2 regions of the Streptomyces europaeiscabiei genome follow, and region 1 is predicted to be linked to the other one. Evidence: riboswitches for the same ligand, from Rfam matches in the RefSeq annotation. Region 1 holds a riboswitch; the other holds the start of a gene.

Region 1 (5,105 bases):
GCGATCCGGCGGAACTCGGCGAAGTCCAGCTGACGCGGGTACGCCGACCAGCCCGCGATGATCACCTTCGGGCGGTGCTCCTTGGCGAGCTTCTCCAGTTCGGCCATGTCGACGAGGCCGGTGGCGGTGTCGACGTGGTAGGCGACGACGTTGAACTGTTTGCCGGAGAAGTTCAGGCGCATGCCGTGGGTGAGGTGGCCGCCGTGGGCGAGGTCGAGGCCGAGGATGGTGTCGCCGGGCTGGGCGAGGGCGAAGAGGGCGGCCTGGTTGGCGGAGGCGCCGGAGTGGGGCTGGACGTTGGCGTATTCGGCGCCGAAGAGGTCCTTGAGGCGGTCGATGGCGATCTGTTCGGTGACGTCGACGTGTTCGCAGCCGCCGTAGTAGCGGCGGCCGGGGTAGCCCTCGGCGTACTTGTTGGTCAGGACGGTGCCCTGGGCCTCCATGACCGCGACGGGGGCGAAGTTCTCCGAGGCGATCATTTCCAGGGTGGACTGCTGGCGGTGCAGCTCGGCGTCGACGGCGGCGGCGACCTCGGGGTCCAGCTCGTGCAGGGGCGTGTTCAGAAGCGACATGCGTACGACCTCGTCCTCTCAGCCGGCGGTGTGGGCGACGTACTCGTCGGCGGTGAGCAGGTCGTCCGGCTCCTGCGCGACTCGTACCTTGAACAGCCAGCCGCCCTCGAACGGGGCGGTGTTCACCAGCGACGGGTCGTTGACGACGTCCTCGTTGATCTCGGTGATCTCACCGGAGACCGGTGAGTACAGGTCGCTGACCGACTTCGTGGACTCCAGTTCGCCGCAGGTCTCGCCCGCGGCCACGGTGGAGCCCACCTCGGGAAGCTGGGCGTAGACGACATCGCCGAGCGCGTTCGCCGCGAACTCCGTGATGCCGACCGTCGAGACGCCGTCCTCGGCGACCGACAGCCACTCGTGCTCCTTGCTGTAACGCAGCTGCTGGGGGTTGCTCATGGCCTGAATTCTCCTGTACGCGGGGGAGTGGTGAGGAAGGGGGGGGACTGCTGAAACCGCTGTTGAGCAGCGCGGATGTGCCCAGTGTCACTCTCGGGGTCCACACGGGTGCCGCTTCCGAACGACTACGTGTACGACCTCGCACACGACTACGGGCGGACGACTACGAAGGTGTCACTTCTGCCGCTTGTAGAACGGCAGCGCCACGACCTCGTACGGCTCGTGGCTGCCCCGGATGTCCACGCCCACACCGGCCGTGCCCGGCGCGGCGTGCGTGGCGTCGACGTACGCCATGGCGATCGGCCTGCCCAGCGTCGGGGAGGGAGCGCCGGAGGTGACCTCGCCGATCACCTTGCCGTCGGCGACGACCGGGTATCCGGCGCGCGGCACCCGGCGGCCCTCGGCGACCAGGCCGACGAGGACGCGGGGCGGGGCCGAGGCGGCGCGCTCGGCGGCCGCAGTCAGCGCCGTACGCCCGACGAAGTCGCCCTCCTTCTCGAACTTCACGACGCGCCCGAGCCCGGCGTCGAACGGCGTCAGCTCGGTGGTCAGCTCGTGACCGTACAGCGGCATGCCCGCCTCCAGGCGCAGCGTGTCCCGGCAGGACAGCCCGCAGGGCACCAGGCCCGCGCCCTCGCCCGCCTTGGTCAGCGCCTGCCACAGCTCGACGGCGTGCTCCGGCTTCACGAACAGCTCGAAGCCGTCCTCACCGGTGTACCCGGTCCGGGCGATCAGCGCGGGGACCCCGGCGACCGTGCCGGGCAGCCCCGCGTAGTACTTCAGACCGTCGAGGTCGGCGTCGGTGAGGGCGGCCAGGATGCCGGGCGACTCGGGGCCCTGGACGGCGAGCAGCGCGTACGCGTCCCGGTCGTCCCGCACCTCGGCGTCGAACCCGGCGGAACGCTCGACGAGCGCGTCCAGCACGACCTGGGCGTTGGAGGCGTTCGCGACGACCATGTACTCGGTCTCGCCCAGGCGGTAGACGATCAGGTCGTCGAGGATGCCGCCGTCCTCGCGGCAGATCATGGTGTAGCGGGCGCGGCCGGGCTTCACACCGCCGATGTTGCCGACCAGCGCGTGATCGAGCAGCGAGGCGGCCTGCGGGCCGGAGACGGTGATCTCGCCCATGTGGGAGAGGTCGAAGAGGCCGGCCTTCGTGCGGACGGCGGTGTGCTCGTCGCGTTCGGAGCCGTAGCGCAGGGGCATGTCCCAGCCTGCGAAGTCGGTCATCGTCGCACCGAGCGAGCGATGCAGGGCATCGAGCGCGGTACGGCGCGATCCAGCGGTGGGGCTACTGCTCATCGGTTCTGCTCCCAGGGCATGACAGGCGAGGGCGATCCTCCCCATCTGTCATCGGAACCTGAGAGGTTCACCACGACCGCACGTACTGGTGGTCATGGTTTGCACCTTGGGTGGAGCCGTCCTCTGCGCAAGAAGAGGTGCGGCCCGCTTTTCAGATGTGCCTCGCCCACGCGGTATCTGAGCCTGAGAGATTCAAGGGAGGGACTTGCTCCTTCGGCGCCCCAGCGAGACTGCTGGGAGCTCTCCCGCGCGGATTCAAGCGGCCGGTATGCAGTTGGCGCGCACATCATTGCACGCATCGACGTGGTGCGGCAGGGGGACCTTTCACAGGTGGGGACACGACGAGCACAGGCAGACACAGCGGTCCGTAGCAGTCTTGTGGCCATACGAGGACTGAACCAGGAGGGATCGGGCATTACCTTTTCTTTACGGTCTGTGGGGATGGGACTCCATACCCATTCCCCTGGGGAGGACGATCACGGTGAACAGGACCACGGCGTACGCGACCACTTCGGGCATCGCCATGCCCAAGCAGCCCGTCGTACCGGCCGGTGAGGCGTGCGGCCCGTTCCCGAGGCCGGTCGTCCGCGACCTCAGGGAGCGTGCTGGGCGGAGCCCCCACGGACTGTCCTTCGGACCGGACGACCTGGTGGTGGTCACCGGGCTCCCGGGCAGCGGCAAGTCGACGCTGATGCGGCGGTCCGTGCCCGGCGTCCGGATCGACTCCCAGGACACCCGGGACCGCTTCGACGCGCGCTTCGCCCGCCACCTGCCGTACGCGGCCTACCGGCCCTTCGTGCGCCTCGCGCACTACGCGGGCCTGCGGCGTGCCCTCCGCTCGGGGGAGGGCGTCGTCGTGCACGACTGCGGGGCGCAGGCGTGGGTACGAAGTTGGCTCGCGCGTGAGGCCAGAAGGCGGGGCGGCACCCTGCATCTGCTGTTGCTCGACGTGACGCCCGACGAGGCGCGGGACGGGCAGCGGGAGCGGGGAAGGGGCGTGTCGCGGTACGCCTTCGCCCGGCACAGGGGGGCGATGAGGCAGCTGCTGCGGGCGGCGGAGCGGGGCAGGCTGCCGGAGGGGTGCGGGGCAGCGGTGATCATCGATCGGGCCGCGGCGGACGTCTTGAAGCGGATCGACTTCGGGGGGTGAGATCCGGGAGAGCGTCGGGGGTGCTGTGCGTCGCGGACCGCGGGTACGGCGTGGCTGGTCGCGCCCACGCGGCCGAGCCGCCGGTCGGCGCTGTCCCGCGTTCCTTGAGGGGCGCCCCGGCGAGTCGGTGGCATTAAGGTGCAGGGACAACAGCATCACGGAGCAAAGCGGTAGGCAGCAGATGGACTTCCCGGCGGACTTTCCGGCACAGGCACATCCCCACGGGCACGGCGGGTGGCCCGGCAACGAGCTCGAGGAGGTGCTGTCCGCGTCGCTCGGCGTGCCCCAGGCCGGGGCGCGGATCGTGGAGGTGCTGGCCCGCAGCTTCGTCTGGGTGCCGCTGCCGGAGGGCGGCGGGCCGCAGAGCGGTCAGCTCGATCTGCCCACGATGGAGTTCGACGGCCAGGCGTATGTGCCGGTCTTCAGCTCCGAGGAGCAGTTCCGCCAGGTCGCCGGCAGTCACATGTCGTTCACGATCGCCCCGGCCGTCGAGTTCGCGCGCGGCCTGCCCCCGCAGATCGGCCTCGCCCTGAACCCGGACGGTGTCGTCGGTATGCCGTTGCCGCCGCCCGCCGTGGCCGAGCTGTGCCGGGCCGGGCGGACCCCGCTGGACGGATCGGCGAACGGCGCCCGCGTACGGCTGTTCGAGCCGGACTGGCAGGACGACCCCGTGGACTTCCTCGCGGCCGCCTCGGCCGAGTTCGCCGCGACCGGAGTGGTCCTCTCCGCCCGCCGCTGCCTCGCCTCCGTCGAGACTGCCGACCCCGTCATGTTCATCGGCGTCGAACTGGCCTCCTGGGAGGCCGACCGCGCACTCCCCCTGGCCGGCCTCGGCCGTGCCCTGACCAAGACCCCCGTCCCCTGGCCGGTCAACATGGTCTTCCTGGACGTGGCCCAGGACCCGGTGGGGGACTGGCTCCGCGAAAAAGTACGGCCCTTCTACCAACAGGGTTACTGACCGGATTCATTTACGGGCGCGGGGAACTGCGCGACCAGCCACGACGGCGCCGCGGCCCGCAACGCACAACAACCCCCGAGCCCTGACCGGCTCAACCTGCACACCACCTAAGCTGGTTCCTATAACCAGGGTCCAACACCAACCACGGTCCACATCGAAGGGCGGCCAACGTGAGCGCGAGCGGCAGCCGCATCGCCACCGGGCAGGTCGAGCACATGCTGCGGCAGGTGACGCCCGGGCGTTACGACGCCTACGAGGCGCTGCTGCGTGCCCTCGCCACCCCGTCCTCCGGCCAGATCTGGATGCTCCTCTGGCACGGCCAGGCCGGCTCCCCGGACGCGCAGTACGGGAACATGGAGGTCGACGGGTTCAACTACGCCCCGTGCGTCACCTCCGCCCAGGAGCTCTCCGCCAGTGGCTGGAACCGCAGTTACGAGGTGGTCGACGGCCTCGACGTGGCCCGCACCCTCTACCCCGACCACTACGGCCTCTGGCTGAACCCGCACGCGCCGGGCGGCGGCGTCGGCATCCCCTGGCTCGACCTGCGCCGGATCGCCACGGGCCTGGAGCGCCAGCCCGCGGGCCCGCTCCGGCTGTCCGAGCCGGCCATCGAGATCCCGCAGTTCTACGCCCTGCTGACGCAGAACGCCCACCGCACGCCCGCCGTGCGTTCGCTGCGCCGCGCCTGGGTGCAGCCCGCGCTCGGCGCGCCGTACCTGGCCATCGG
Region 2 (5,105 bases), 5.5 Mb from region 1:
ACCGCCGTCCAGCACCTGCGGGAGCGGGGCTTCAGCGATCTGGAGCGGATGACGTTGATGAGCGACGGTGCGACCGTCTACGAGTGCACCTCGCCCGACGAGGTGCACGCCCTGCTCCAGGGCGGCCAGGGGGTCTTCGGGATCGCCGTAGGGGTGGTCTGGCGTGATGTGGAAAGCGCTCTCTCGCAGTTGCACGGGGAGCGGGTCGACACGGGGGAGACGCTCGTGGGCAACAATCCCGCGGACGAGCTCGCGCGGCGCCGGAACCGGGCGGTCTGAGGGGCGTCGCGGCTTGTCCGCCCCGGGGCGAGGCCGCTCGGGGCGTCGGCGTGGCCTGCGGAGCCGGTCGTACGGGCATTGTCAGTGGCGTAGGGCAGCATCGGAGATGTGAGAACCGCGCCCACGATCCTGCATCTCGACATGGACGCCTTCTACGCCTCGGCGGAGCAGGCGTCGAAGCCGAGTCTGCGGGGGAAAGCCGTTGTCGTGGGTGGGCTCGGGCCGCGTGGAGTGGTCGCGACGGCGTCGTACGAGGCCCGCGTCCTCGGGGTGCACTCGGCGATGCCGACGGCGCAGGCACGTCGGCTCGCGCCGAACGCCGCGTATCTCACGCCGCGTTTCACGTTCTACCGGACGATCAGCGATCAGGTCATGGGGCTGTTGCGTGATCTCTCGCCGCTGGTGGAGCCGCTGAGCCTGGATGAGGCGTTCGTGGATCTGGAGGCCGGGGGCGCCGCCTGGGACGAGGCATCGGCACGGCTGGTGGGGGCGCGGTTGCGCGCGGACATACGGGTGGTGACCGCGTTGACGGGATCCGTCGGGCTCGCGGCCTGCAAGATGCTCGCGAAGATCGGCTCCGAGCAGGCCAAGCCGGACGGGCTGGTGCTGATCGAGCCCGGGACCGAGCGGGCGTTGCTGGGGCCGATGTCCGTGCGGATCCTGCCGGGGGTGGGGCCGGCGACCGGGGACCATCTGCGGCGGGCCGGGATCACCACGGTCGAGGAGATCGTGGAGGCGGGGGAGGACGAGGTCGTTCGGCTGCTGGGAAAGGCCCATGGGCACGGGCTGTACGCGATGGCGCTGGCGCGGGACGACCGGGCGGTGGTGGCCGAGCGGGACACGAAGTCGGTGTCGGTGGAGGACACGTACGACGTGGACATCCATGACCGGGTGCGGGTCCGGATGGAGGTGCAGCGGCTTGCGGACCGGTGCGTGCGGAGGTTGCGGGGGGCCGGGCTGTCGGGCCGGACGATCGTGTTGAAGGTGCGGCGGTACGACTTTTCGACGCTGACCCGGTCGGAGACGTTGCGTGGGCCCACGGACGACCCTGCGGTGGTGCGGGAGGCGGCGGCGCGGCTGCTGGAGGCCGTGGACACGACGGGTGGGGTGCGGTTGCTGGGGGTGGGGGTGAGCGGGCTCGCCGACTACACGCAGGAGGACTTGTTCGCGCAGGCGGCGGGGGAACCGGAGCCCGTGGAGGAAGAGGCCGGGGCCGCTGCGGAGGTGCCCGCGGTGGAGGAGAGCGCGGGTGCGGAGCGGCAGTGGAGGGCCGGACATGACGTACGGCATACCGAGTACGGGCATGGGTGGGTGCAGGGGAGCGGGCTGGGGCGGGTGACCGTGCGGTTCGAGACGCCGCTCGACGTGGGGCCGGGGCGGGTGCGGACCTTCAGGACGGGCGATCCGGCGCTGGAGCCGGCGGAGCCGTTGCCGCTGGTGCCGGACGGGGTGCGGGGCTGAGGCGGGCGGGGACCGCCTGTCCTGTCTGCGCCGCCGTCGTGGAGCGCCGGTGGGGCGGGCCGGAGGAGGGCGTGAGGAAGCGACGTGAGGGAGGGCCCGGCCAGGCAGGCGAAGTCAAGGAGCGTGGGGAAGGGGGAGGAGAGGCCACGGACTCCCCCGGTGCCATCGGTCAGACGTCTTCCTGCCCCGCGACGTTTCCGAAGTTGCGGTCCATGGGTGGGGGCGGGGCTATGTCCAGGCCGTAGTGGTGGTAGAGCTGGAGTTCTTGCTCCGGGGAGAGGTGGCGGCCTACGCCGAAGTCGGGGGCGTCCTTGATGAGGGTGCGGTCGAAGGGGACATGGAGGGTGCCTTCGATCAGTTCGCTGGGCTCCAGGGGGACGAAGGCGTCACGGCCGAAGAACCCCATGCGTATCGCGGCCCACTCGGGGATGCCGGTGGCGTCGTCCAGGTAGACCTCGTCCACGGTGCCGATCTTGCTGCCCTTGCGGTCGAACGCCTTGCGGCCGATCAGGTTGCGCGGATCGATGTCGGTCTGCACGGGCCCTCCAAGTGGTTCGCAGAGGAGTCGCAAATCATCCCTCACCCCTACGAAAAGGCACAACGGGGAAGGTGGCCACTCGAAGACTCGTGCGTGGGTCGCGCTGATACCCTGGCAGCGGCTGCTGACCCCGTGCGGGAGAGTCCTCCGGACACCATCCGGAGGCGCCGAAGGAGCAACTCCTCCCCGGAATCTCTCAGGCTCACGTACCGCACGGACGAGGTCACTCTGGAAAGCAGAGCGGGTGTCACGGCTTCCGCTCTCACCGACGGTGAAAGCCGGTTCGTTCCTGGACCGGTGAAGCTCTCAGGTTGAGATGACAGAGGGGGAGGCCGTCGGGGCGCCCGTGCCGTGGTGCCCCTCGAAGGTCGTGTCAGACCAGGAGGCCTCCGCAATGACCGCCCATCGCATTCCGCTCTCCGAGCTCGAACAGGGAATCCCCTTCGAGCGGCGCCATATCGGCCCAGATGTCGAGGCGCGGGCCAAGATGCTCGCGCACGTCGGGTACGGCTCGCTCGACGAGCTGACGGCGGCCGCGGTCCCGGAAGTGATCAAGAACGCCGAGGCGCTGGACCTTCCCGGCGCGCGGACCGAGGCCGAGGTGCTCGCCGAGCTGCGTTCGCTCGCGGACCGCAACCAGGTGCTCGGCTCGATGATCGGGCTCGGGTACTACGGGACGTTCACGCCGCCCGTCATCCTGCGGAATGTCATGGAGAACCCGGCCTGGTACACCGCTTACACGCCGTACCAGCCCGAGATCTCCCAAGGGCGACTCGAGGCTCTTCTCAATTTCCAGACCATGGTGGCCGAGCTGACCGGTCTGCCCACCTCCGGGGCCTCCCTGCTGGACGAGGGCACTGCTGCCGCCGAGGCCATGGCGTTGTCCCGCCGTATGGGGAAGAACAAGAAGGGGCTCTTCCTCGTCGACGCGGACGTGCTGCCGCAGACGATCGCCGTGATCGAGACCCGTGCAGAGCCGACCGGCGTCGAGGTCGTCGTCGCCGACCTCGGCGCGGGGATTCCGGCCGACATCGCCGGGCGGGAGATCAACGGGGTGCTGCTCCAGTACCCGGGCGCCTCCGGTGTCGTACGGGATCTGAAGCCTGTCATCGAGCAGGCGCACGCACTCGGCGCGCTCGTGACCGTCGCCGCCGATCTGCTGGCGCTGACGCTGCTCGCGTCCCCCGGTGAGCTGGGCGCCGACATCGCGGTCGGGACGACGCAGCGGTTCGGTGTGCCGATGGGCTTCGGTGGGCCGCACGCGGGCTACATGGCCGTGCAGGAGAAGTTCGCACGCAGCCTGCCCGGACGGCTCGTCGGGGTCTCCGTGGACGTGGACGGGCACAAGGCGTACCGGCTCGCCCTGCAGACGCGGGAGCAGCACATCCGCCGGGAGAAGGCGACCAGCAACATCTGCACGGCGCAGGTGCTGCTCGCCGTGATGGCCGGTATGTACGCCGTTTACCACGGGCCGGAGGGGCTGCGGACCATCGCCGGGCGTACCCACCGGTACGCCACCGTGCTCGCCGCGGGGCTCGCGGCCGGTGGGATCGAGGTCGTGCACGGGGCGTACTTCGACACGCTCACCGTGCGGGTGCCGGGGCGGGCCGGTGAGGTGGTGGCCGCCGCGCGGGAACATGGCGTGAATCTGCACCTCGTGGACGCCGACCTGGTGTCGATCTCCTGCGACGAGACCACGACGCGGGCGCAGCTGGGCGCCGTGTGGACCGCCTTCGAGGTGGAGGGGGACGTCGAGGCCCTCGACGCCGCCGCCGCGGACACGCTGCCCGAGGGGCTGCTGCGGTCGGACGACTACCTCACGCACCCGGTGTTCCACGAGTACCGCTCCGAGACCGCGATGCTGCGCTACCTGCGCCGGCTCGCCGACCGGGACTACGCGCTGGACCGGGGCATGATCCCGCTGGGCTCCTGCACGATGAAGCTCAACGCGACCACCGAGATGGAGCCGGTGACGTGGCCGGAGTTCGGGCAGCTGCACCCGTTCGCGCCCGCCGGGCAGGCGCAGGGGTATCTCACGCTCATCCGTGAGCTGGAGGAGGGGTTGGCGGAGGCCACCGGGTACGACAAGGTGTCGCTGCAGCCGAACGCGGGTTCGCAGGGTGAGCTGGCCGGTCTGCTGGCCGTACGCGGGTACCACCGGGCCAATGGCGACGAGCAGCGGACCGTGTGCCTCATCCCGTCCTCCGCGCACGGCACGAACGCGGCGAGCGCCGTCATGGCCGGCATGAAGGTCGTCGTCGTGAAGACCGCCGAGGACGGCGAGATCGACGTCGAGGATCTGCGGGCGAAGATCGAGCAGTACAGCGACGAGCTGTCCGTGCTGATGATCACGTATCCGTCGACGCACGGGGTGTTCGAGGAGCACGTGGCCGACATCTGCGCGCAGGTGCACGATGCGGGCGGTCAGGTGTACGTCGACGGCGCCAACCTCAACGCACTGGTGGGTCTCGCCAAGCCGGGGCACTTCGGTGGTGACGTCTCGCACCTGAACCTGCACAAGACGTTCTGCATCCCGCACGGCGGCGGTGGTCCGGGTGTCGGGCCGGTGGCGGTGCGCGAGCACCTCGCACCGTATCTGCCGAACCACCCGCTGCAGCCCGCGGCGGGCCCGGAGACGGGCGTGGGCCCGATCTCGGCGGCGCCGTGGGGTTCGGCGGGCATCCTGCCGATCTCGTGGGCGTACGTCCGGCTCATGGGTGGTGAGGGGCTCAAGCGGGCCACGCAGGTGGCCGTGCTCAGCGCCAACTACGTCGCCAAGCGGCTGGAGCCGCACTACCCGGTGCTGTACACCGGCCCGGGCGGGCTC

What was found. A riboswitch is a leader RNA that binds a small molecule or an ion and turns the genes downstream of it on or off. The one in region 1 is predicted to bind glycine.
Region 2: it holds a riboswitch for glycine, as region 1 does, so the genes downstream of both, gcvP (aminomethyl-transferring glycine dehydrogenase) here and gcvT (glycine cleavage system aminomethyltransferase GcvT) in region 1, are expected to answer to the same signal.

The regions. Positions count from the first base shown of each region.
Region 1 covers NZ_CP107841.1:7,302,004-7,307,108, forward strand. Annotated here, with positions in the region: gene glyA (serine hydroxymethyltransferase) at 1-572, opposite strand, end outside; gene gcvH (glycine cleavage system protein GcvH) at 591-968, opposite strand; gene gcvT (glycine cleavage system aminomethyltransferase GcvT) at 1,143-2,270, opposite strand; glycine riboswitch at 2,306-2,431, opposite strand; glycine riboswitch at 2,432-2,528, opposite strand; gene OG858_RS32075 (AAA family ATPase) at 2,752-3,420, shown strand; gene OG858_RS32080 (enhanced serine sensitivity protein SseB) at 3,602-4,378, shown strand; gene OG858_RS32085 (enhanced serine sensitivity protein SseB C-terminal domain-containing protein) at 4,549-5,105, shown strand, end outside.
Region 2 covers NZ_CP107841.1:1,766,797-1,771,901, reverse strand. Annotated here, with positions in the region: gene OG858_RS07530 (MerR family transcriptional regulator) at 1-279, shown strand, start outside; gene OG858_RS07525 (DNA polymerase IV) at 388-1,740, shown strand; gene OG858_RS07520 (PRC-barrel domain-containing protein) at 1,910-2,278, opposite strand; glycine riboswitch at 2,404-2,500, shown strand; gene gcvP (aminomethyl-transferring glycine dehydrogenase) at 2,673-5,105, shown strand, end outside.